3 regions of the Streptomyces sp. NPDC056628 genome follow, and region 2 is predicted to be linked to each of the others. Evidence: riboswitches for the same ligand, from Rfam matches in the RefSeq annotation. Region 2 holds a riboswitch; each other region holds the start of a gene.
The links. A riboswitch is a leader RNA that binds a small molecule or an ion and turns the genes downstream of it on or off. The one in region 2 is predicted to bind S-adenosylmethionine.

Region 1: it holds a riboswitch for S-adenosylmethionine, as region 2 does, so the genes downstream of both, thrC (threonine synthase) here and ACFRAC_RS25140 (amino acid ABC transporter permease) in region 2, are expected to answer to the same signal.
Region 3: it holds a riboswitch for S-adenosylmethionine, as region 2 does, so the genes downstream of both, ACFRAC_RS14250 (aminotransferase class V-fold PLP-dependent enzyme) here and ACFRAC_RS25140 (amino acid ABC transporter permease) in region 2, are expected to answer to the same signal.

Annotation. Positions count from the first base shown of each region.
Region 1 covers NZ_JBHTWG010000014.1:20,620-27,060, forward strand. Annotated here, with positions in the region: gene ACFRAC_RS18880 (MoaD/ThiS family protein) at 12-287, opposite strand; gene thrC (threonine synthase) at 284-1,567, opposite strand; SAM riboswitch class I at 1,586-1,755, opposite strand; gene ACFRAC_RS18890 (glucosyl-3-phosphoglycerate synthase) at 1,916-2,860, shown strand; gene ACFRAC_RS18895 (trehalose-6-phosphate synthase) at 2,956-4,368, shown strand; gene otsB (trehalose-phosphatase) at 4,760-5,650, opposite strand; gene ACFRAC_RS18905 (DUF3263 domain-containing protein) at 5,691-5,942, opposite strand; gene ACFRAC_RS18910 (extracellular solute-binding protein) at 5,979-6,441, opposite strand, start outside.
Region 2 covers NZ_JBHTWG010000024.1:47,896-54,336, reverse strand. Annotated here, with positions in the region: gene ACFRAC_RS25170 (LLM class flavin-dependent oxidoreductase) at 1-421, shown strand, start outside; gene ACFRAC_RS25165 (acyl-CoA dehydrogenase family protein) at 512-1,768, shown strand; gene ACFRAC_RS25160 (Rrf2 family transcriptional regulator) at 1,838-2,296, shown strand; gene ACFRAC_RS25155 (class I SAM-dependent DNA methyltransferase) at 2,316-3,056, opposite strand; gene ACFRAC_RS25150 (putative leader peptide) at 3,218-3,316, shown strand; gene ACFRAC_RS25145 (glutathione S-transferase C-terminal domain-containing protein) at 3,455-4,354, shown strand; SAM riboswitch class IV at 4,393-4,500, shown strand; gene ACFRAC_RS25140 (amino acid ABC transporter permease) at 4,856-5,839, shown strand; gene ACFRAC_RS25135 (amino acid ABC transporter ATP-binding protein) at 5,836-6,441, shown strand, end outside.
Region 3 covers NZ_JBHTWG010000008.1:226,484-232,924, forward strand. Annotated here, with positions in the region: gene ACFRAC_RS14230 (NYN domain-containing protein) at 1-1,222, opposite strand, end outside; gene ACFRAC_RS14235 (hypothetical protein) at 1,257-1,496, opposite strand; gene ACFRAC_RS14240 (rhomboid family intramembrane serine protease) at 1,662-2,411, shown strand; gene ACFRAC_RS14245 (Lrp/AsnC family transcriptional regulator) at 2,408-2,689, shown strand; gene ACFRAC_RS14250 (aminotransferase class V-fold PLP-dependent enzyme) at 2,745-4,112, opposite strand; SAM riboswitch class IV at 4,239-4,355, opposite strand; gene trpD (anthranilate phosphoribosyltransferase) at 4,428-5,492, opposite strand; gene ACFRAC_RS14260 (cytochrome bc complex cytochrome b subunit) at 5,632-6,441, opposite strand, start outside.

The DNA of each region.
Region 1 (6,441 bases), on a different contig from region 2:
CGGTCATCCGGTCAGCCGCCGGCGACGGCCGGAATGATGGAGACACCTGCGCCGTCCGGGGTGGCGGTCTCCAGACCCTGCTCGAAACGCACGTCGTCGTCATTGACGTACACGTTGACGAAGCGCCGCAGCTTGCCCTGGTCGTCCAGCACCCGGGCCGCGATCCCCGTGTGGTTCTTCTCGAGGTCGGAGATGACCTCGGCCAGGGTGGTGCCCTGGGCGGCGACCTCGGCCTGCCCGCCCGTGTAGGTGCGCAGGATGGTCGGGATACGAACGGTCACGCTCATGCGAGGCCAGCCTCTCGGAAGGAGTCAAGGTTGGGACGAATCGTCGCGGTGAGGCCCGTACCCGCCACCGCGTCCAGCGTCTTGAGGCCGTCGCCGGTGTTCAGGACGACCGTGGTCTTGGCGGGGTCGAGCGCCCCGCTCTCGATGAGCTTCCTCGTGACGCCCACCGTCACCCCGCCCGCGGTCTCGGCGAAGACGCCCTCGGTCCGCGCGAGCAGCCTGATCGCCTCGACGATCTCCGCGTCCGTCACGTCCTCCACGGCGCCGCCCGTGCGGCGGGCGATGTCCAGGACATAGGGGCCGTCGGCCGGGTTGCCGATCGCGAGCGACTTGGCGATGGTGTCCGGCTTCTGCGGACGGACCACGTCGTGACCTGCCTTGAAGGCGGTGGACACCGGCGAGCAGCCCTCGGCCTGGGCACCGAAGATCTTGTACGGCCGGTCCTCGACCAGACCGAGCTTGATCAGCTCCTGGAGGCCCTTGTCGATCTTGGTGAGCTGGGAGCCGGAGGCGATCGGCACGACGAGCTGGTCCGGCAGCCGCCAGCCGAGCTGCTCGCAGATCTCGTACGCGAGCGTCTTGGAGCCCTCGGCGTAGTACGGCCGCAGGTTGACGTTCACGAAGCCCCAGCCCTCGCCGGCGGGGTCGCCGATCAGCTCGGAGCAGAAACGGTTCACGTCGTCGTAGTTGCCCTCGATGCCGACGAGCTCGCCGCCGTAGATCGCGGCCATGACGACCTTGCCCTGCTCCAGGTCGTGCGGGATGAACACGCACGAGCGGAAGCCGGCGCGGGCCGCCGCGGCGCCCACCGCGCCGGCGAGGTTGCCCGTCGACGAGCAGGACAGGGTGGTGAAGCCGAAGGCGCGCGCCGCCTCCAGGGCCTGCGCGACCACGCGGTCCTTGAAGCTGTGCGTCGGGTTGCCGGAGTCGTCCTTGACGTACAGACCGCCGGTGACGCCCAGTTCCCGGGCGAGGTTGTCGGCCTTGACGAGCTTGGTCCAGCCGGGGTTGATGTTCGGCTTGTCCGCCACGTCGGCCGGGACGGGCAGCAGGGGCGCGTAGCGCCAGATGTTCGCGGGGCCCGCCTCGATGCGCTGACGGAGCTTCTCGGTGTCGTATCCCGAGAAGTCGTAGGCGATCTCCAGCGGGCCGAAACACTCCTCGCAGGCGAAGACCGGGCCGAGCGGTACCCGGTGGCCGCACTCGCGACAGGACAGCGCGGCGGCGGGGCCGAGGTCTACGGTGGAGTCGGTGCTGCTTGCAACAGTCTGCACAGCCATGTGAGGCGAGGCCCTTTCTCCTCATCTTCCTCACGACGCATCTCGCCGTGAGACGGATTTGGCACCTTCCCTAGCCGGGAGCCTCGCGGAGACGATCAACGGTGACGATCGACGCTGATCTACGAGAACCGACTGGAGGGTTGCCGGGGCTTCATCGGGCCGTGTCCCTCTGCCCCTCTGGATGAGCGGTATGCGGTTGTCATGCAGTTGTGAACGGCGGGCGACCCCTGACATGCGATGGTCACTCGCGCTGTTCAAGACTGTAACCGAAGGCCAGGACAGTTGAGGGAGCCGTCCGAACCGCGAGATGGAGCACCGACGTCTTTCGACAGTGAGGAGCCGCCGACCGTGCTGGAAGAAGTCGAGCGCTGGCTGATCAGCCGCTCCTGGTCCCTGGCCGACCGTCCGCTGCACCACGTGCTGGCCGCCAAGCAACGCTCGGGGCAGTCGGTCTCGGTCGTCCTGCCCGCTCTGAACGAGGAGGAGACGGTCGGCGACATCGTCGCGATCATCGCCCACGACCTCGTGCACCAGGTGCCGCTGGTCGACGAGATCGTCGTCGTCGACTCCGGGTCCACCGACCGCACCGCCGAGGTCGCGGCGGCGGCCGGCGCGCGGGTCGTCCACCGCGACGACATCCTGCCCCGTATCCCCGCCGTGCCCGGCAAGGGCGAGGTGCTGTGGCGCTCGCTGCTGGTGACGGGCGGGGACGTCGTCTGCTTCATCGACGCCGACCTGCGCGAGTTCTCCTCGGACTTCGTCGTCGGCATCGTCGGCCCGCTGCTCACCGACCCCGGCGTCGACCTGGTCAAGGCGATGTACGACCGCCCGCTCGGCGGCGCGTCCGGACAGGGCGGCCGGGTCACCGAGCTGATGGCCCGCCCACTGCTGAACATGCACTGGCCTCAGCTGGCCGGATTCGTGCAGCCGCTCGGCGGCGAGTACGCGGCCCGCCGCGGCCTGCTGGAACAGCTGCCCTTCCCCGTCGGTTACGGCGTCGAGCTGGGCATGCTGGTGGACGCCCTGCACCTGGTGGGTCTGGACGCCCTCGCGCAGGTGGACGTCGGTGTGCGCAAGCACCGGCACCAGGACGGGCAGGCGCTGGGGCGCATGTCCGCCGCGATCTACCGCACCGCTCAGCTGCGGCTGGCGCGCGGGCATCTGGTGCGCCCGTCGCTGACCCAGTTCGAGCGCGGCGCGGACGGTTTCGAGCCACGGACGTACTCGGTGGACACCGAGGAACGGCCGCCCATGGTGGAGATCGCGGAGTACGCGGCGCGCAGGGTCGCGTGAACGCCGCACCACGGCCGTATACAGCGCGTACGTGAGCCCCCCACTGAGCCGAACCGCACGTTTGAGCGTTTCCGGGCCGGGCTAGGTTGAGGCGTATGGCTTCCCCGCAGACTGCTGCCAAGGTACTGGTCGCCTCGAACCGCGGCCCGGTCTCGTACGAGGTGCGCGACGACGGTTCGCTGCACAGCAAGAGGGGAGGTGGCGGAGTCGTCTCCGGGCTGTCGGCGATCGGCCCGGACGCGGGCGCCCTGTGGGTGTGCTCGGCGCTCTCCGACGGCGACCGGGAGGCGGTGCGCCGCGGCGTCGGCGAGGACGGCGTGCTGATGCTGGACATCCCGGCCGACGTGCACGCGGACGCCTACAACGGCATCGCGAACTCGGTCCTGTGGTTCGTCCACCACATGCTCTACCAGACGCCGCTGGAGCCGGTCTTCGACGCGGAGTTCCGGCGGCAGTGGGCCTCGTACGAGACCTACAACCGCGCCTTCGCGGAGGCCCTGGCCGAGCGGGCGGCCCCCGGGGCGGCCGTGCTGGTGCAGGACTACCACCTGACGCTGGTGCCCGGGATGCTGCGCGAGCTGCGTCCGGACCTGCGGATCGGGCACTTCTCGCACACGCCGTGGGCGCCGCCGGAGTACTTCGCGATGCTGCCCGACGACATCGCCCGTCAGGTGCTGGGCGGGATGCTCGGCGCGGACCGCCTCGGCTTCCTCACCCGGCGCTGGGCGGACGCCTTCGAGGCGTGCTGCGAGCGGTTCGCCGGCGGGCTCGGCGGCACCCGGACCGGGGTGCACGGCCTGGGCGCGGACGCGGACTTCCTGCGGGCGCGGTCGCACGAGGCCGACGTGACCGAACGGATGACCGCACTGCGGGACGAGATCGGCACCGCCCCGGACGGCTCGGCCCGCCGGACCGTCGTGCGGGTCGACCGCACCGAGCTGTCGAAGAACATCGTGCGCGGCCTGCTGGCGTACCGGCAGCTGCTCGACGACCACCCCGAGTGGCGCGAACGGGTGGTGCACGTCGCCTTCGCCTACCCCTCGCGGCAGGACCTCGCCGTCTACCGCGCGTACACGGCCGAGGTGCAGCGGGTCGCCCAGGAGATCAACGAGCGGTACGGGACACCCGGCTGGACGCCGGTCGTGCTGCACGTCAAGGACGACTTCGCGCGCTCCCTGGCCGCCTACCGGCTGGCGGACGTGGCGCTGGTCAACCCGATCCGGGACGGCATGAACCTGGTCGCGAAGGAGGTGCCGCTCGTCTCCGACGAGGGCTGCGTCCTGGTCCTGTCCCGCGAGGCCGGCGCCTTCGAGGAACTCGGCGAGGACGCCGTCCCGGTCAACCCGTACGACGTGGTCGACACGGCCCGCGCCCTGCACGAGGCGCTGTCCGTCCCCCCGGCGGAACGAGCGGAACGCTCCAAGCGCCTGGCCGCGGCCGCGACGGCCCTGCCCCCGTCCCAGTGGTTCCTGGACCAGCTGAACGCCTTGAGGGACGACCGGGCCTGACGCCCGAGCCTCGAGCGGGCCGTCGACGTCGCAGTGCGGGCAAGCCGCCGCAGGTGCCGGGAATCCCGCCGGGGCCCCGGACGGGCGCGAGCGGGGACGCCCCCGGCCGACGACTGTCAGCCCGTGCCCGGCCGGTCCCCCACGTTCCCACCCCTGCCCCACACACCACCGGGCCGGGCGGCGCGGGCCGGCAGCACGTCGCGGGTGACCGGCGGCTCCGCCGCGAGCGGGGACGCCCCGGCGGGGCGGGCGGTCAGCCGGTGCTCCGGGGGCCGTCGTGATCCTCCCGCCGCCGCGCACCGGCAGACCCGAGGGCCCTGGACGCCGGGGCGCGCGGAGGCAGGCCGCCCGCAGCCCCGGCAGAGCGGGGACGCCCCGGCCCGGCGAGCGGTCAGTCCCTGTCCGGGTGGGCCGATCTGATCCGATCGGCCAGGGCGCGGAGCAGGGTGACGACGCCCTCGGGGCCGGTCACCACCACGTCCGCGCGTTCCGAGAGCGCCGTCACCTCCTCGCTGCCGCTGCACACCAGGAGGCCGGGGGTGCCGGCCGCGCGGAGGGTGTCGACGGCGGCGTAGGCGGGCAGGTCGCCGAGGTCGTCCCCGGCGTACAGGACCGCCTCGGCGTCCAGGTCGCGGGCGAGGTCACGCAGCGCCTTGCCCTTGTCCATGCCGGGCGGGCGCAGTTCGAGGACCATCCGGCCCGGCTCGACGATCAGGCCGTTGCGCCCGGCGAGGTCGGTGAGCGGGCCGCGCAGGGCGTCGAAGGTGCCCTGCGGGTCGGCCGCGCGGCGGGTGTGCACGGCGACCGCGTGCCCCTTGTCCTCGACCCAGGTGCCATCCTCGTGGTCCGCCAGCAGGGCGGGCAGGGCGGCGCGGACGGCGGCGACCCCGGGATGCGGGTCGGGCGCGGACACCTCACCGCTGACGGCGTCCCAGCGCTCGGCACCGTAGTGCCCGAGCACCACCAGGTGCTCCAGCCCCGCGACCCCGGCGAAGCCGCCGTGGTGCACGGCCACCTCGGCGGGCCGGCCGGTGATCACGGCCACGGCGGCGACCTCGGGCGCGAGCGCGGCCAGCGCCGGCACCGCCTCGGGATGGGCCCGCGCCTTCTCGGGGTCGGGCACGATCGGCGCGAGGGTACCGTCGAAGTCCAGCGCGATCAGGGCGCGGGCGGGCCGGGCGAGCAGCGCGGCGAGCCCGTCCCGGCCGGGTCCGGTGGCCGGCTCCGGAAGGGCCGCGCCGGCGGACGGGGGCGGGTCGGTCAGGTCGTTGTGACGGGCCATAACGGGACCCTATCCAGCGGCGGCGGACCTATCCCTGCCGTCAGCGCTCCGCCCGGCGCGCCTCGCGCACCCGGCGCAGCCGGTTCACCGTCAGCGGGTCGTGGGCCAGGGCCCGCGGGTCGTCCAGCAGGGCGTTGAGCAGCTGGTAGTAGCGCACCGGGGCCAGGCCCAGCTCCTCGCGTATGGCCCGCTCCTTGGCGCCGGGGCCGGAGAAGCCCCGGCGCTCAAGAGCGAGCACGGCCCGCTCGCGGTCGGCGAGGGCGGCGTCGGGCCGGTCCTGGTGCTGGTCCATGCCTGGCACCGTAACCCCCGCCGCCGACAGCGGCTCCTACTCGGCCCCGTCCAGCTTGGTCGCCGTCGCCTGGAGCCGGGCCAGGACCGCCGACGGGCTGCCGCCGGAGGCGACCGCCGAGCCGATGGTCTTCTTGACGTCCGCGCTGACCGCGGCCCAGGAGGTCCGGCCGACCGGGTAGAGCTCGGAGGACGGCAACTGCTCCAGGAAGGGCTTGAGGTCGGCGTCCTCCTCGGCGCCGGCCATCACCTCGGACGCGGCGGTGGTGACGGGGAGCAGGTCGTAGCGCCGGGAGAAGTCCAGCACGTTCCGCTTGTCGTAGACGAAGTCGAGGAACGTGCCGATCTGCTCGGCGTGGTCGTTCTGCTTGAACGCCATCATCCAGTCGGCCACGCCCATGGACAGCTTGGTGGGGCCGTCGACGCCGGGCATGGGCACCATGCCGACCTTCACGCCCTTCTTCTGGGCGGCCTGCATCAGCGAGGGGTGGCCGTTGAGC
Region 2 (6,441 bases):
ACAGGCGTGGGCCGAGGCACGGCGGCTGCTCGGCGGCTTCGACGCGGAGACGATCCGGGCCGTGCAGGCCGGGCTGGCCCGCAGCGAGTCCGAGGGGCAGCGGCGGATGCTGGCCCTGCACGGCGGCCGCGCGGACGACCTGGAGATCCACCCCAACCTGTGGGCGGGCATCGGGCTGGTGCGGGGCGGCGCGGGCACCGCGCTGGTCGGCAGCCACGACGAGGTCGCCGAGCGGATCGGGGAGTACCACCGGCTCGGCATCGACGAGTTCGTGCTCTCCGGCTATCCGCATCTGGAGGAGGCGTACTGGTTCGGGGAGAACGTGCTGCCGCGGCTGGCGGCGCGCGGGCTGTGGACGCACCCGTTCCACGGCGCCCGGGCCGCGGCGCCGGCCGCCCAAGTCCCCTTCGCGGGGCGGTGAGCGGCGGGATCGAGACACGTTCCCTAGAATTCCTATCGAATTACTAGGGAAGTGTTGACCCTGGTCCGTGGCGCGAGTGAGGATGACGCCATGACGATCGCCCCACCGGACCCGGCCCCAGTGTCCGGCCACGCCGGGCGGGACACCTCCGCACCGGCACCGGCCCCCGCCGGCTGGCGGCACGTCGCCCGCGAACTCGCGGACGACCTCGCCATCGACGCGGTCGAGCGCGAGCAGGCCGGCAAGCCGCCGCACGACGAGGTGTCCCGGCTGCGCGAGTCGGGGCTGCTGACCCTGCTCGTCCCGGCCGCACTCGGGGGCGGGGGAGCGGACTGGCGCACCGCCTACGCCGTCGTACGGACCGTCGCCGCCGCCGACGGGGCCATCGGCCGGCTCCTCGGCAACCACTACTTCCTGTCCTCCACCGCCCGGTTCTTCGGCGGACCCGAGCGGGCCGCCCGGATCGAGCGGGCCTTCGCGGACGGACAGTGGTGCTGGGGCGGCGGCATCGCCTCCCAGGAAGCCCCGCTGATGCTCACCCCGGCCGCGCGCGGGTATCTGCTGGACGGGCACCAGCGGTACGACACCGGAGTCGGCGTCGCCGACCGCCTGGTCGTCCGCGCCGCCGTGCCCGGCACCGGCGAACCGGTCGCCGTCCTGGTCGACCCCGCCCACCCCGGCGTCCTCAACGCGGGCGCCGGCGACACCTTCGGGCAGCGGCTCGCCGCGGGCGGCGGCGTCGGCTTCGACGCGGTCCCCGTCGGGGCGGACGACGTGCTCGGGTCGCTCTCCCCGGACGACGGGGCGCTGTCGCCCTTCGCCGGTCTGTCCGCCCCGACCGCCCGCCTGGTCTCGGCCCAGTTCTGTCTCGGCGTCGCCGAAGGGCTGCTCGGCGAGGTCCGGGAGCACGGACGGGTGGTGCGGGCGCCCTGGCAGCCGTTCTCGGCCCAGCCCTGGCCGGGCGGCCCGCCCCAGGACCCGTACGCCCTGACCGCCTACGGCGAACTCGCGGTCGCCGCGCGGGCCGCGTCCGCCCTCGCCGACCAGGCGGTGGACGCCCTGATCGCCGGCCTCGACCGGGGCGAGGACCTCGACGACGAGGAGTGCGCGGAGATCGCCGTCCTCGCCAGCGCGGCCGAGGCCGCGGCCTCCCGGGCCGCGCAGGAGATCACCAGCCGCGCCCTGGAGGCCATCGGGGCGACCGCCGCCTTCACCCGGCACGGCCTCGACCGGTTCTGGCGCGACACCCGCACCCACACCCTGCGCGAGCCGGTCTCCCACCGGCTGCGCGAGATCGGGGACTACTTCCTCAACGGCGCGCACCCGCCGTTCCACCTGCCGGCCTGACCCCCGCGCCCTCTCCCCGCACCCGGCCCGGTTGGTGAGCGTGGGAAGCACGTGAGAGATAATCGGCGCATGCGGATCTCGGCCAGGGCGGACTATGCGGTGCGGGCGGCGCTGGAGCTGGCCGCGGCCGGCGACGACACCTCCCTGAAGGCCGAGGCGATCGCCGACGCCCAGGGCATCCCGCACAAGTTCCTCGAGGGCATCCTCGGCGACATGCGCCGCGGCGGCCTCGTGGTCAGCCAGCGCGGCGGCAAGGGCGGCTACCGCCTCGCCCGCCCCGCGGACGCCATCGCCATCGCCGAGGTCATCCGGGTGGCCGACGGCCCCCTGGTCTCGGTGCGCGGCGTCCGCCCGCCCGACCTCTCCTACAGCGGACCCGCCGAATCGCTCCTGCCGCTGTGGATCGCCGTCCGCGCCAACGTCCGCAAGATCCTCGGCGAGGTCACCCTGGCCGACGTGGCCGCGGCGAAACTCCCCGACGACGTCCTGCACCTCGCGGACGACCCGGAGGCCTGGACCAACCCCTGACCGGTCCCGCGCGCCCCGCTCAGCCGGCCGGCTTCTCCCACACCGACACATGCCGGACGCTCTCCCCGGTGAACGGCTCGCGGGCCCAGCCCTCCCACCGGTCCCGCAGCCTGAGACCGGCGAGCCGCGCCATCAGGTCCAGCTCGGCCGGCCAGACGTAGCGGAACGGGATGGAGCGGTGCTCCGCGCGGCCGTCGGCGATGGTCACGTAGTTGGAGCTCATGGCCTGCGTGGCGGGGTCGTACGTGTCGAACGCCCAGCGGGTGTCGCCGATGAGGAACGGCACCGCGCTCTGCCCCGGCGGCAGCCGTCGCAGCTCCGGCACCCCCACCTCCACGACGAAACAGCCGCCGGGACGCAGATGCGCGGCCGCGTTGGCGAAACAGTCGACCTGGGCGTCCTGCGTCGTCAGATTGTTGATGGTGTTGAACACGAGGTAGGCGACGGCGAACTCGCCCGGCACCCGTGTCGTCGCGAAGTCCCCGATCGTCACGTCCACCCCGTCACCGGCGGGCTTGGCGCGCAGCCGCGCCACCATCGCCCGGGACATGTCGATGCCGTGCACCGGCACGCCCCGCGCGGCCAGCGGCAGGGCGATCCGGCCGGTGCCGACGCCGAGTTCCAGCGCAGCGCCGTCACCGGCCAGCTCCGCCAGCAGATCGACCGCGGGGTCCACGACCTCGGGACGGAACATGTCCCCCGTCGTGTCGTCGTAGCGGGCCGCGATGGGCTCTCCGAAATATCCGTCGTCATCGATCACGCCGGGCACCGTACTGCCGGCCACGGCCCCACGGCACACGGTTTTCCACGAGGGCACGAGGGAGGGGGGAGCGGGACGACCGATCCTCGGACGCCCTCTTGACGCCGGGCACGCGGGGACCGACACTCACCATAGGTTTCCTAGTGAACAGGTAGGGAAGCATGGGGCACGAAGGGACGGTCACCGGTCGAGTGACCCGTACGCCCCTCCTCACCTCCCGCCGCCACATCGACCTGCAGCGCGTCTGCAGCGCGATCTGACCTCTGAGCGCGGCCCCCGCCACCCCCCGCCACGCGTTGGTCCGCATGCCCGCACACCACTTCGCCGCATGCCCACGCCCGCCGGACGTCCACCCGCCGGCCCAGCCGTATGCCCACACGCCTGCCCAGGGGAGAGCCATGACCGTCGCACCGTCGGCCGCCCACACGTCCACCCGGACCGCCCCCGCCTTCCGCGGCCGCATCGGCAGCGACGCGCGCAGCGGTCACTACGCCGTGCCGCGCCGCTACCGCCTCCATCTGTCCATCGCCTGCCCGGACGGCCTGCGCATCGCCGTCGCCCACAGCCTGCTCCGACTCGGTGACGTCTGCCCGGCGACCTTCCTGCCCGCGGTCCCCGACTGCCCCGACGGCGGGCACACCGGGCTGCGCCCGCTGTACGAGGCCAGCGCCCACCGCTACCCCGGACCCGCCCTCGCCCCGGTCCTCAGCGACGACTGGTCCGGGCGCATCGTGAGCACGCACGCCCCCGACATCATGCGCGACCTCGACCGGCACTTCGGCGGCTGTCGCGAGTCCCTGTACCCCTGTGGCGCCGAGTCCGAGATCGAGGCCGTCGAGCGGATGTGCGCGCAGGACATCGAGGACGCCGCGCAGAACGCGGGCACCGCCGGCGCCGGGCCGGCGGAGCGCGAGGCCGCTCTGGAGACCCTGTTGCGCTCCCTCGGCGCGCTCGACCGCTGGCTGACCGGACGCACCCGCATGATCAGGGATCAGATCACGGCAGCCGATGTCGAGTTGTGGGTCACCCTCGTCCAGCTCGACACCGTGCACCGGCACCACCTGGACGCCGCCGCCGTCGAGCGGATCGCCGCCCACACCGCCCTGTGGGGATACGCCCGCCGGCTCGCCGCCCACCCGGCGTTCGGCGCCCACCTCGACCTGGACGCCATCTCCCGCCGCCACCAGGCCCGTTGCCGCGGCCTGGAGGCCGCCGGAGCCGCCGTGCAGATCCTGGACTGGGCGGCGCACACCGCCAGGACCGCCGCCGAACCGTCCCGCTCCGTGGACCACCGTTGACATTTCCTCGTTCAACTGGATTGACTACGGCCCAGATCGGTCATGAGCGTCAGCGACAAGCCCTGGCTCGCTGACCGGCAACCCTCGCGTCGCGGTGGGGTGCCCCAGGTGACGACCGGACCGGATGACTTCGGTAAGCGCGCAGGCCCGAGCGGGCCGGAAGAGTGAGTGACGCCATGGACGCAGTCCCCAGGACGGCCGCAGGCCGCCCTCGCGGCCGCGTCCACGCGTACGCCACCTTGTTCGCCGCCGACCGGGCCGTCGATCTGCTCCGCGTGAACAGCGCACTGTGTACCGCGCCGGGCTGCGCCCGCCGCCGCGGCTGACCTCTCCTCCGCGGCACCGCACCCCAGACGACCATCGCCGCGGCGGTGTGCCGTCGCCCGCCCCGCCCCCGGTGACCGTGCGCCCTCACCTCCCCGGCCCTGCCGTCGACCGGCCGTGCCCGCGGCCGAGGTGTCCACGTCCCGCGGGGGCATCCGACTCCTGCCGGAGCCCACCATGACTGAACCCCCAGGCGCCGCCGTCTCCCTGGCCGAGGCGCCGCCGCCCGCCGCCACCCCGTCCGCACCGCTCACCGCCCAGCGCGTGCTGCCGCTGAGGCGCCCCGGCCGCTGGATCGCCACCGCCGTGGTCCTGGTCCTCACCGCCCAGTTCGTCCACGGCCTGGTCACCAACCCCTTCTACCAGTGGGACCGCTTCGGCTACTGGTTCCTGCGGCCCACCATCGTCGACGGCCTCCTCATCACCCTCGAAGTCACCGCCTACAGCGCCGTCCTGGGCCTCGTCGGCGGCGTCCTGCTCGCGCTCGCCCGGCTCTCCCGCAGCCCCGTGCTCCGCGCCGTGAGCTGGGTGTACGTGTGGGCGTTCCGCTCCATCCCGCTCATCGTCGTCCTGCTGTTCCTGTACAACTTCAGCGCCCTCTACAAGACGCTGAGCCTCGGCGTCCCCTTCGGGCCGGCCTTCCTCACCTTCGACGAGTCGGAGCTCGCCACCGACCTCGTCATCGCGGTCGTCGGCATCAGCCTCCACGAGTCCGCGTACGCCGCCGAGGTCGTCCGGGGCGGCATCCTCTCCGTCGACCAGGGCCAGCACGAGGCCGCGGCCGCGCTCGGGCTGCCGAAGGGCTACCAGTTCCGCCGGATCGTGTTCCCGCAGGCGCTGCGGTCCATCGTGCCGAACTACGTCAACCAGCTCATCGGCCTGATCAAGGGCACCTCGCTGGTGTTCTACGTGTCCCTGCTCGACCTGTTCGGCGCCGCCCAGTCCATGGGCTCCACCTACCCCGGCGACATCGTGCCGCTGCTCATGGTCGCCACCGTCTGGTACCTCGTCCTGACCAGCGTCGTCTCCGTCGTCCAGTTCTACGTCGAGCGGTACTACGCCCGGGGCGCCACACGCTCCCTGCCGCCGACCCCGCTCCAGAAAATGCGGGCCTCCGTCACCGAGCTGAGGGCCCGCGTCCGCCGGGAGGCCGCCGTATGAGCACCGCCGTCGACGACCACGCGCCCGCCACCGTCGAGGTGCACGACGTGCACAAGTGGTACGGCGCCCACCGCGTGCTGGACGGGGTGGACCTGACGGTGCGGCCCGGCGAGGTCACCGTGATCCTGGGCCCGTCCGGCTCCGGCAAGTCCACCCTGCTCCGGGTCGTCAACCACCTGGAGAAACCCGAGATCGGGTACGTCAGCCTCAACGGCGAACCGATCGGGGTACGCCGGCACGGCGGGCGCCTCAAGGAGCTCAGCGAGCGGGCCATCCTCGCCCAGCGCGGCAGGATCGGCTTCGTCTTCCAGAACTTCAACCTGTTCCCGCACCTGACGGTCCTCGACAACGTGGCCGCCGCCCCCGTGGCCACCCGCCGGCTCCCCAAAGCCGCCGCGCTCGAACTCGCCCGCGACCTGCTCGCCAGGGTCGGTCTCGCCGACAAGGCCACCGCCTACCCGCGGCAGTTGTCCGGCGGGCAGCAGCAGCGGGTGGCCATCGCGCGCGCCCTCGCCCTGCGCCCCGGCGTCATCCTCTTCGACGAGCCGACCTCCGCCCTCGACCCGGAACTCGTCGGCGAGGTGCTCGCCGTCATCAAGGAC
Region 3 (6,441 bases), on a different contig from region 2:
GGACGAGCTGACGGATCAGCTCGTCGGCCGTCACCCCCGGCTTGGAGAACAGCACCCGCACGCCGCGCGGCGGTGCCAGCAGCACCGGCGCGGCCAGTTCGGCCCCGTCGAAGACACAGGTCACCTCGGCGCCGGTCTGCGCGGCGAGCTGCGAGAGCTGGCCGAGGAGCCGCAGGCGCTGCTTCTCCAGCGGCATCTGCGGATAGCCGGTCTTGGTGACGTTGTAGCCGTCGACCACCAAGTGCGCCTGGGGCAGGGCGAGTAGCTGGTCGAGGATGGCCGGGTCGTGCTCGGACAGCGCCCGCGCGGCGATGTCCTTCGGGGACATCCGGCCCGGCTCGACGGCGTCCACGGTCTCGGCGGGCCGCACCGACACCGGCGGCAGCGCCAGCTCGCGCCGAAGTCCCTGGGTGGCGTCCAGCAGGGTGTCCAGGAGCAGCCGTACGCGCATGTCCTCCACGCTGCGCCCCTCGCGGGCGGCGCGGCGCGTGGCCTCCAGGGCCGCCTCGGACTCCGCGAGCCGCGCCTTGAGCCGCCGGGTCTCGCTCTCGGCCGCCGACACCTGGGTGTTCCCCTCGGCCCGTACGGCCTCGGTCTCGGCCCGGGCCTTGCGCAGGGCCGCCTCGCCGCGCTTGACGTCGCTGAGGGCCGAGCGCAGCTTGCGGTGCAGGGACTCGGCCTCCTTCTTCGCCGCGTCCAGCTCCGCGCGCAGCCGCTCGGTCTCGTGCCGGGTGTGCTCGCGGGCCTGCGCCAGCTCCCCGCGCAGCCGCTCCAGCTCGGCACGGCTCTCCTCGCCGGCCCGCTCGGCGTCGGCCCGCTGGGCCTCCTCACCGGCCGCGGTGACCAGCTTGACCCAGCCCGCGTGCCGCAGCACATAGGCCGCGGCCGCCACGTCGAGCGGGTCCGCGGCCGCGGGCGCCGAGCCGGAGTCGAGGGCGCCGGTGAGCTCCGGCTGGGCCTCTCTGAGCTTCTCCCCGATCCGCTGGCGGAACAGCGGATCGGTCTCCAGCGCGGCCGCCATCGCGTTCCCCGCGAACTTCGCCCGGCGGTTCGGCGCGAATCTGGCGTACTGCCGCAGCTGCGCGGGCAGTTCGCCCACGGTCAGTCCGCCGAACCCGTCGGACACGATCTGCACGACCCTGCGGCGCACACCGTCGGGCAGCGGACGGTCGAGCACCTCAGCGGCGCCGTCCTCCGGCCCCCCGCCTTGTGTCTCCACCATCCGTCACCCCAATACGTGTGCGGTGCCGTCCCCGTCAGGAACCGGCGCCCGGCCTGTCCACGAGCTCCACCTTGTCCACCGCGTTGCACCAGCGGCAGCGCACCGCCTCGATCGTCTCACTGAGCACCTCGCGCTCCTCGACCTTGGGCTCGCCGGCCAGATCGAGGTGGACGTACTCGACGACCTTGGACGAACGCGTCACGTCGAAGCGGGTGAGGTTGCCGCAGAGAGTGCAGCGCCACCGCGTCGTCCCGGTGGGCAGGGGAACCGTCATCGTGACCGCGCTCTTTCCTTCTAGGCCTTCTATTGTCCGCCACGCCCCGGGCTGCCGGGGCATGTGGCTCGTAACCCTACGGCCTGGCGGGTACTCGCCGCCCGCCCGTCCGTGGCGGCGAGGCGGTCTGCGGGAGTGCGTCCCGTTACGTCATGCTCTGTATTCATGATCCGCACCTGGCGCCCGGCGCGCTCCCCGGCCCGGTCCGGCACCGCGGCCCGCAGGCCGCCGGCGCCGGTGACGCACACACTGATCGTCCTGTGCGCCGCGCTGTTCCTGGCCGGGCCGGCGGCCGGCCTCAATCCGGCGTTCGGCTCCGGCGAGGAGCTGCTCGCCGCGCAGCGGGCCTACTTCCACCGCTGGGGCGTGGTGCCCGCGGACCTCTTCGCGGGCACGCCCCGGGCGGCGCTGACCCCGGTCACGGCCCTCTTCGTGCACGGCAGCTGGGTGCACCTGCTCGGCAACATGCTCTTCCTCTACGTATTCGGCGCGATGACCGAGGAGCGGATGGGCCGGGTGCAGTTCACGCTGTTCTGCCTGGGCTGCGGTTATCTGGCCCTGCTGGGCTACTCCGCCGCGAACGACGACTCCACCCAGCCGCTGGTCGGCGCCTCCGGGGCGATCTCGGCGGTCCTCGGCGCGTTCCTCTTCCTGTTCCCCACGGCACGGGTGACAAGCCTGCTGCCGTTCCTGCTCTTCCTGCCGCTGCGCTTCCCCGCCTGGATCGTGCTGCCCTTCTGGGTGGCCGTCCAGTGGGTCGCGGCCGGCCGGGCGGGATCGGGGCCGGGGGTGGCGTACCTGGCGCATCTGGTGGGCTTCGGCCTGGGCTTCGGCTACGCGTGGGCGCGCTTCGGGCGGCGCACTAGAGTGAGGAGCACCCGAGCTCCGGCCCCCGAGGGAGAGAACAAGCCGTGATCACCGCGATCGTCCTCATCAAGACCAGCGTGGACCGGATCCCCGAGATCGCCGAGCAGATCGCGTCGCTGGACAGCGTCAGCGAGGTCTTCTCGGTCACCGGCACCTACGACCTGATCGCGATGGTGCGGGTGAAGCGGCACGAGGACCTGGCGGAGGTCATCCCGGGCCGGATCAGCAAGATCCCCGGCGTCGAGGGCACCGACACACACGTCGCCTTCCGCACCTACTCCCAGCACGACCTGGAGGCCGCGTTCGCCATCGGCCTCGACAGCTGAGAGGGCGCTCCCCGGCGGCGCAGGCCGTGCCGGCGCGCCGCCGGGGACGGGCCGCTCAGGCCGAGGTGTCGGGCACGCAACGGCCGTTCTCGGTCCGGTAGTTCCACCGGGCGCCGTCCGTCACCAGTTCCCGCACGGCCGTCACGAACCGCTCGACGTGCTCGTCCGGCGTCCCGGCGCCGAAGCTGACCCGGATCGCGTTGAGGGACTTCTCGCCCGGCTCCGCCTCCGGGGCACCGCACTCCCCCTGGGTCTGCGGGTCGCTGCCCAGCAGGGTCCGCACCAGCGGGTGGGCGCAGAACAGCCCGTCGCGGACGCCGATGCCGTACTCGGCGGACAGGGCGGCCGCGAAGTGGGAGCTGTTCCAGCCCTCCACGACGAAGGAGAGCACACCGACGCGCGGGGCGTCGTCGCCGAACAGCGACAGCACACGGACCTCGGGCACCTCGGCGAGGCCGGCCCGCACCTTCTCGATCAGGTACCGCTCCCGGGCGACCAGGCCGTCGAAGCCGGCCTCGGTGAGGGCCTTGCAGGCGGAGGCGACGGCGTAGGCGCCGATGACGTTCGGGGAGCCGGCCTCGTGGCGGGCGGCGCTGTCGTGCCACTCGACGTCCAGTCCCCCGTCCTCGCGCCGGGTCACCGTGCGGCTGGCGCCGCCGCCCGCGAGGTACGGCTCCGCCGCGCGCAACCAGTCGGAGCGGCCCGCGAGCACGCCGGAGCCGAACGGGGCGTACAGCTTGTGCCCGGAGAAGGCGACCCAGTCGACGTCCAGGTCGCGGACGCTCACCGGGTGGTGCGGGGCGAGCTGCGCGGCGTCGAGCACGATCCGGGCGCCGTGCGCGTGCGCGGCCGCCGCCAGCTCCCTCACGGGCCACAGCTCGCCGGTGACGTTGGAGGCGCCGGTGACGCAGACCAGGGCCGGGCCGTGGGGGTCGCGGTCGGCAAGGGCGCGCTCCAGGGTCCGCACGGCCTCGCCGGGGGTGCGGGGCGCGTCGAGGAAGGTGACGCGGGCGTCGCGCCACGGCAGCAGGGAGGCGTGGTGCTCGGTCTCGAAGACGAAGACGTGGCAGCCGGCCGGAAGCGCGGCGGCGAGCAGGTTGAGCGAGTCGGTGGTGGAGCGGGTGAAGACGACCTGGTCGTCGTCGCGGCAGCCGAGGAACTCGGCGACGGTCCGGCGGGCGTTCTCGAACAGGTCGGTGGAGAGCTGCGAGAGGTACCCGGCGCCCCGGTGGACGCTGCCGTAGTACGGCGCGTAGGCGGCCACGTCGTCCCAGACGCGCTGCAGGGCGGGGGCGCTGGCGGCGTAGTCGAGGGCGGCGTAGGTGACCTCGCCACCGGTGACGAGCGGGACGGTGACATCACCGCCCAGAACGGGCAGCGGGGCACAAATGTCCTGGACGGAGGCAGCACTGGAGACAGACATGACGGAACTCCGTGAGAGAAAGAGTGAAAGTGAAGAAGGGTGTGCGGAGGCGGGGCTCGGCGGCCCTATCGCATTCGCTTGCTCACGGAAGACTCCTCGACGACCAGGATCCCTGGAATCGTGAGGGATCCGCGCTTGCCGCAGACCTCGCTGCCTGCGGCCTGGTCTTCACCCGGGGCACCCCGCCACGGACGGAGGGTTGCCGGACAGTCGGCCGGGGCCTCATGACTGTCACTCATGACCTGGTACGGGAAAGTACGCGAGATGATCGTCGTCCCGCAACCCGTGTCCGGATCGCGGGACGGCACTCGCCCGTCAGGCGTTGCTGGCGGCCACCCAGCGCTCCAGCGTCCGCTTGGCCGCGCCGGAGTCGATGGACTCGGCGGCCTTCGCCATGCCGCGCCGGATCTGCTCGGTGAGCGGGGCGTCCGAGGGGTCCAGCGCGACCAGCGCGGCGGCCGAGTTGAGCAGGACGGCGTCCCGTACGGGTCCGGTCTCCCCGTCCAGCAGCCGCCGGGCGACCTCCGCGTTGTAGGAGGCGTCGGCGCCGCGCAGGGCCTCCACCGGCACCAGTTCGATACCGACGTCCCGCGGGTCGAAGCTCTCCTCGCGGACCACGCCGTCGCGTACCACCCACACGCGTGAGGTGGCCGTCGTCGTCAGCTCGTCGAGGCCGTCGTCGCCGCGGAACACCAGCGCGGACGAGCCCCGCTCGGCGAGGACCCCGGCGATCAGCCCCGCCATGCGGGTGTCGAAGCAGCCGACGGCCGAGGCGCCGACCCGGGCCGGGTTGGTCAGCGGGCCGAGCAGGTTGAACGAGGTCGGGATGCCGAGGTCCCGGCGCACCCCGCCGACGAACCGCATCGAGGGGTGGAACTTGGCGGCGAAGCAGAAGGTGATCCCGGCCTCGTCGACCACCCGGGCCACCCCTTCGGGGGACAGGTCCAGGTTGATCCCCAGCTTCTCCAGCACGTCCGAGGAGCCGCTCGCCGAGGAGGAGGCGCGGTTGCCGTGCTTGACGACCTTGGCGCCGGCCCCGGCGATCACGACGGCGGACATCGTGGAGATGTTGACCGTCCTGGCCCGGTCGCCCCCGGTGCCGACGATGTCCACGGCGGGCCCCGGGATGTCCAGGGGCTGCGCGTGCGCGTACATCGCCTCGACCAGGCCGTTGACCTCCTCGACCGTCTCGCCCTTGGCGCGCAGGGCGACCATGAACCCGGCGATCTGCGCGTCGGACGCCTCGCCGCTCATGAACCGGTCCATCGCCCAGGCGGTGTCGGCGGCGCTCAGATCCCGGCCGGCCAGCAGGGCGCTCAGGACCTCGGGCCAGGAACGGCCCGCCGCGGTGTCGCCTCCAGCGGGGGTCACAGCGCTCATAAGCCGCTCCAGGGTCAGGTGTCCCGCACTTCGGGACATCGGTCTCAACGAGGTCCACCCTATCCAGGCGCCGGACACGGAGAGGGGCCCCGTCCGAAGACCGGACGGGGCCCCTCTGCCGTGTGTGGCGGTGCAGCGATCAGTGGTGGCCGTGGCCGCTCGTGATCTCCTTGTACTCGTCGACGGTCGGCTTGGGAATCTGGCCGTCCGTGCCGTAGAACGACTTGCTGAGCTTGGCGCGCAGCTTCTCGGACGCCTTCACCTTGCGCTCGACGCCGTTCTCGTCGACCGTCGGGCCGATCTCGGCCGGCTTGTACTGCTCGTGCGCGGTGAGCGTGTACATCGCGTCCTGGCTGAGCGGCTCGTGGATCTCGATGTACTCACCGTGCGGCAGGCGCTTGATGATGCCCGACTCGCGGCCGTGCAGCACCTTGTCCTTGTCCCGGCGCTGGAGGCCGAGGCAGATGCGCTTGGTGATGATGAACGCGAGGACCGGTCCGACGAAGAAGCTGATCCGGACGAACCAGGTGACCGCGTTGATCGACAGGTGGAAGTGGGTGGCCCACAGGTCGTTGCCACCGCCGACCAGACCGATCATGTACACCGTGATCCAGGCGACGCCGAACGCGGTGCGCGTCGGGGCGTTGCGCGGGCGGTCCAGGATGTGGTGCTCGCGCTTGTCGCCGGTGACCCAGGACTCGATGAACGGGTAGACCGCGATCGCCGCGAGGACCACGCCGAAGAGCACCAGCGGGATGAACACGCCGAGGACCAGCGTGTGACCCCACAGGTTGATCTCCCAGCCCGGCATGTAGCGGACCAGACCCTCGGCGAAGCCCATGTACCAGTCGGGCTGGGCGCCGGTGGAGACCATGTCCGGACGGTAGGGGCCGATGGCCCAGACCGGGTTGATCTGCGCGATGGCCGCGATGACCGCGATGACACCGAA